Ruegeria pomeroyi DSS-3: one gene and its partner. The protein of the gene in region 2 interacts with the protein of the main gene of each other region in a pairwise test. Links are inferred from orthologs where the notes say so. Each region holds a gene or a part of one and is shown on either strand. Other genes may lie near its edges.

Region 1 (2,902 bases), 1.9 Mb from region 2 along the record:
CGACCTCGCGACCGGGAAAGACGCAGGGGCGGTTTTCCATGTCGATGGTCAGGGTGGTCCCGTCCCCGCTCTGCAGGCGCGAGGAAGGCGGCACATGGGTGAAATCGGGAATGCCGCTGATCACGATCGAGGCACCAAGCCAGGCCGGGTCGAGCCGGTCGAGCCCCATCTCGGCGGCAATCGCTGCCATTTCCTCGGCCGACAGGACGGTCAGCTGGCGGGCATTGCGGATCTCGGTATCGCGGTCGTAAAGGTTGCGCACCCGCACACAAGAGGGGCGCGTGACCCCCTCGTGCCGCTCACCGGTCACCCCGGCAAAGCCCAGGTCCAGCATGTCGACCGGTTCGGCCCGCAGCGAGCCGCCCGCAGGTACCCGGCCCAGCCATTCGACCCGGCCGATATGGCCGCTTTTCTCGAGAACCGGCATCACATTTCTCCGTCTTTGATTACCGTCGCAACCCTAGCGGTCTCGTCGCGATTGGCCAGCCGAAATGGAAAAGGCCCGGGCGATGCCGGGCCTTTTCTGGGATGTACTGGTCGCGATCAGGCGGTGGGTTCGGGTTCCATCCCGCCTGCCGGCGGCGCCTTGGGCTTGGTCTTGGGGATCGCGGTCACACTGGCAGCATTGCCCTGATCCGTACCCTGATCCTCGTCATCGCCGGCATGGGGCGGTTCGCCCTTCATCACCCGCTTGATCTCTTCGCCGGTCAGGGTTTCGTATTCCAGCAGGCCCTGAGCCAGGCGATCCCAATCCTCGCGGCGTTCGGTCAGGATGGCATGGGCCTGATCATAGCCCTGCTGGATGAAGCGTTTGACCTCTTCCTCGATCAGCTCCTTGGTATGAGCCGAGACCGAGAACCCGGCGGTATTGCCGGAATAGCCCTCATGCGCCTCGGCATAGTCGATATTGCCGACCTTGTCGGACATGCCCCAGCGCATCACCATCGCACGGGCCAGCTGGCTGGCCTGCTGGATATCGCCCGCCGGGCCGTTGGACACGTGATCCTCGCCGTATTTGAGGATCTCGGCGGCCTTGCCAGCCATGGTCATCGCCAGTTTTTGCTGGCATTCGTCACGATGCCAGTTCAGCCGGTCCATTTCCGGCAGGCTGACCACCATGCCCAGCGCGCCGCCGCGCGGGATGATCGTGGCCTTGTAGACCGGATCGCACATCGGCAGGGCAAGCCCCACCACCGCGTGACCGGCCTCGTGATAGGCGGTCTTTTCCTTCTGGTCCTGGGTCAGCACCATCGAGCGGCGCTCGGCCCCCATCATGACCTTGTCCTTGGCGTTCTCGAAATCCTCCATGGTCACGAAACGCCGGCCCACGCGGGCGGCCATCAGCGCCGCTTCGTTCACGAGGTTGGCCAGATCGGCGCCTGAGAAGCCGGGCGTGCCGCGCGCGATGATGCGCAGATCGACATCAGGACCCAGCGGGGTCTTGCGGGCATGTACGCCCAGGATTTTCTCGCGCCCCTTGATATCGGGGTTGCCGACGGTGACGTTGCGGTCGAACCGGCCCGGGCGCAGCAGCGCGGGGTCCAGCACGTCCTTGCGGTTGGTGGCGGCCAGGATGATGACACCCTCGTTGGCCTCGAACCCGTCCATTTCGACCAGCAACTGGTTCAGCGTCTGTTCGCGTTCGTCATTGCCGCCGCCATAGCCGGCACCACGATGGCGGCCCACGGCGTCGATCTCGTCGATGAACACGATACAGGGTGCGTTCTTCTTGGCCTGTTCGAACATGTCGCGCACACGGGAGGCACCGACACCAACGAACATTTCCACGAAATCCGAGCCAGAGATGGTGAAGAAGGGCACGCCCGCCTCGCCCGCAATGGCACGCGCCAGCAGCGTCTTACCGGTGCCCGGAGGGCCCACCAGCAGCGCACCCTTGGGGATCTTGCCGCCCAGGCGGCTGAATTTCTGCGGGTTGCGCAGGAATTCGACGATCTCTTCCAGCTCTTCCTTGGCCTCATCGATGCCCGCCACGTCGTCAAAGGTGACGCGGCCATGTTTCTCGGTCAGCATCTTGGCCTTGGACTTGCCGAAACCCATGGCGCCACCGCGCCCGCCGCCCTGCATCCGGTTCATGAAATAGACCCAGACACCGATCAGCAGCAGGAATGGCAGCAGGGTGATGATGAAGGACTGGAACCCCGATTGCTGCTGCTTTTCCGCGCGCACCGGGATGTTCTTGTCGATCAGCAGGGTGGTCACCTCGGCATCGCCAGGCTTGATGGTGACGAAATCGCGACCGTCACTGGTGCGGTAGCGGATTTGCTCACCGTCGAGGATCACCTTTGTCACATTGCCTTCATCGACGGCACTGACAAATTCGGAATAGGTCTTTTCCTGGCTCTGCAAAGTTCCGCCCGACCCGCTGAAGAGGTTGAACAGAGCGAGAATCAACAGGAAAAGGACGACCCAGAAGGCGATGTTACGTGCGTTGCCCAAGGACATTCTCCCAATACTTTCCGGCCGCGGAACTCCGCAGCCAGCTTACCCCTTAAAATAGAGATGATCGGGCGAGGTTCAATGCGATAAAAGGGACGCGTAGAAGTCTTCTTCGCCACTTTCCAGTTCAGCGGTCCAGCCATTGGCCAATCCGGCCAGCGGCGCGGCGACCAAATCGGCACCGCTCCAGACCGACGGGCTGGCGATCAGCGCCGCATAGGGGCGCCCGGTCTGGCGCCAGTCGGGGCAGAGTTTCAACCCCGCAGCCCCCAGCGCGCGCAGCTCTCCGTCCTTCACCACGGGGCCGCGCAGCACCCAGCGCCCGTCCCATAACGCACCCTGCGGCACGGTGAGGGTTTCGACCGCCTTCCATTCGCGACAGAACCGGATCCGGCGCCCCTGCCCCAGGATCAGGCAGCCGCCCAGCTGGCTGGAGCGCTCGTGA
Region 2 (2,851 bases):
GGCCGGCGCAATGGCCGGCCCTTTCCCTGTCTGTGACATGCCCTGAGGCTTATTCTGACCGGCCCGAGGGCGACTTCAGATAGTTGAAGAACTCGGAATCCGGGCTCATCACCATCGAGCTGTTGCCCCCTTGCAGCGCCTTTTCATAGGCCGAGAGCGAGCGGTAGAACTCGAAGAATTCCGGGTCCTTGCCAAAGGCCTCGGCAAAGATGCCGTTGCGCTGTGCGTCGGCCTCACCGCGAACGATCTCGGCCTCGCGGCGCGCTTCCGAGACCAGTTCGACCACGGTCCGGTCGGCCTGGGCCCTGATCCGCTGCGCCGCCTCGTTACCGCGCGCCACCTCGTCGGCGGCTTCGCGTTCACGCTCGGCCCGCATCCGGGCAAACGTGGCGTTCAGGTTGGCTTCGGGCAGGTCGGTCCGCTTCAGCCGCACGTCGATCACCTCAAGCCCCAGATCGCGGGCCTCGAAGATGGCACCGTTGCGGATGCGCAGCATCAGCGCGGCACGGTCGGAACTCAGGATATCGTTCGAGCTGACCGAGCCGAGGATTTCGCGCGTCTTGGCGCGCAGGATCGAATCGAGCCGCGTTTCGGCGGTGGCGATGCCACCGGCACCCACGGCCTGACGGAACTGCCGCACATCGACGATGCGATAGCGGGCAAAGGCGTCGACCACCAGACGGCGGTCATCCAGCGGGGTGACTTCCAGCGGGCCGACTTCGCGGCTGAGGATGCGGTCGTCATAGCGCACCACTTCCTGGATGAGCGGGATCTTGAAGGCCAGTCCCGGCTCTTCCTTGACGTCGATCACCCGGCCGAATTGCAGCACCAGCGCCTTTTCGCGCTCGTCCACGATGAACAGCGACGACAGGCCCAGCGCAACCAGCACCACGACGATGGGCAGGAGAAAGGTCGATTTCCGCATCAGTTGTTCTCCTTGTCGCTGGATTTGCGCAGCTCGTTGAGCGGCAGATAGGGCACCACGCCCTGGCTGCCCGAGCCTTCGCCGTCCAGGATCACCTTGTCGATATCGCCCAGCACCTGCTCCATCCGCTCCAGATAGAGACGCTTGCGGGTCACGTCGGGCGCCTTGGAGTATTCCTCGAGCACCGCGAGGAAGCGGCTGGCCTCACCCTGGGCCTCGTTCACCACGCGGGCGCGATAGCCTTCGGCCTCTTCCAGCACCTGCGCCGCTTCACCGCGCGCGCCGGCCAGAACCGTATTGGCATAGGCATCGGCCTGTTTTTCCAGCCGGTCGCGTTCCTGACCTGCCGACTGAACCTCGCGGAAGGCATCCTTGACCGGCTCTGGCGGGTCGGCCCCGTCAAAGTTGACCCGGACGATGTTGATGCCCGAGTTATAGCTGTCCAGCGTCAGCTGGATCAGGTCTTTGAGCCGCTCTGCGATGACCGCACGGTCCCGGTTGAGGATCGGTGCCAGTTCCGACTGCGCGATGATCTCGCGCATCGCCGATTCCGACACCGCCTGAATGGTCTGGCGCGGGTCGCGCAGGTTGAACAGGAAATTGGCCGGATCGGTGATGTTCCACACCACCTGGAAGTCGATATCGACGATGTTCTCGTCCCCGGTCAGCATCAGCCCGGCATCGCTGCCGCGCCCGCCCGAGCCGATGGTCTCGGTCTGTTCGACCTTGACCGGGATCACCTCGGCAGTGACCAGCGGCCAGGGGGCAAAATTCAGACCCTCGGTACCGATGCCGGAAAACTCGCCCAGGAACAGTTCAACCGACTGTTCTTCGGGTTTGACGGTATAGAAACTCGCCATGCCCCAGAGACCAAGCGCAACCACAAGGCCCAGACCCACGGTGCCCCGGGTAAAGGCCGGGCCGCCACCGCCGCCGGTGCCGCGACCGTTGCCGCCGCCCCGGTTGCCGGATCCGCCGCGCCCGCCCATCAGGACGCGCAGCTGTTCCTGGCCCTTCTTGACCAATTCGTCGATCTCGGGGATCTGCGGGCCATCACCTTCGGGCGGCCGCTGACCGCCATTGTTTCCCCTGTTTCCGCCGCCACCGGAAGAGCCTCCGCCCCCCCAGGGGCCACCTGAGTTGCCCGCCATCTGGTTTCCGTCTCCTTGTTGTTCACACGGCCGTGACCGGCCTGTTCCTTAACCTGAGCATTTTGCTCCGTAAATCAAGCACTGCGGACCGGTTGCCGCAGGGTGACCAGTTCTTCGGCCATAACCGGGTGAACCGCAACCGTTCGGTCGAAGTCCTCCTTGGTGGCGCCCATCTTGACCGCGATGCCGACCAGCTGGATCATTTCACCCGCGCCCGGGGCCACGATATGGCAGCCCAAAACCTTGCGCGTGGCCTTTGACACGATCAGTTTCATCAGCACCCGCTGGCTGCGCCCGGCAAAGGCGGTCTGCATCGGCTTGAACGAGGTCGCATAGATCTCGACCGGCTCCTGCGCTGCGGCCTCCTCCTCACTCAAACCCACGGTGCCCATCTCGGGCTGGGTAAAGATCGCGGTCGGGATCAGCGCGTGATCGACCGGCGTCGGCTTGCCCCGGAACACGGTATCGACAAAGGCCATGCCCTCGCGGATCGCAACCGGCGTCAGGTTGACCCGGTCGGTGACATCGCCGATCGCATAGATCGAGGGCACCGCCGTCTGGCTGTAGTCATCCACCACGATCTGACCCTTGCGACCAAGCTCGACGCCCAGCCCCTCGAGTCCGAGGTGGTCGGCATTGGGCACCCGGCCGGTGGCGAACATCACCTGGTCGAACAGCTCTTCGTCGCCATTGGTAGCCTTGACCCGGATCCGGTCGCCTTCGCGTTCCATCTCCAGCACATTGGTGCCCAGATGCAGCTTGATGCCGTTCTGGC

What was found. Proteins that work in one complex are often made in the same cells at the same time.
Region 1: the proteins of hflK (region 2) and ftsH interact in binary tests that used the Escherichia coli proteins (3 or more experiments, as listed by UniProt). The link is inferred for Ruegeria pomeroyi DSS-3 from one-to-one orthologs.

Annotation. Positions count from the first base shown.
Region 1 is NC_003911.12:3,315,280-3,318,181, forward strand. It holds ftsH (ATP-dependent zinc metalloprotease FtsH), read right to left. Parts: upstream 2,458-2,902; coding sequence 544-2,457; downstream 1-543. Other genes in the region: SPO_RS15730 (MOSC domain-containing protein), read right to left, coding at 1-427; tilS (tRNA lysidine(34) synthetase TilS), read right to left, coding at 2,536-2,902. UniProt on the Escherichia coli protein: Acts as a processive, ATP-dependent zinc metallopeptidase for both cytoplasmic and membrane proteins. Plays a role in the quality control of integral membrane proteins.
Region 2 is NC_003911.12:1,390,725-1,393,575, reverse strand. It holds hflK (FtsH protease activity modulator HflK), read right to left. Parts: upstream 2,077-2,851; coding sequence 925-2,076; downstream 1-924. Other genes in the region: gor (glutathione-disulfide reductase), read right to left, coding at 2,151-2,851; hflC (protease modulator HflC), read right to left, coding at 50-925.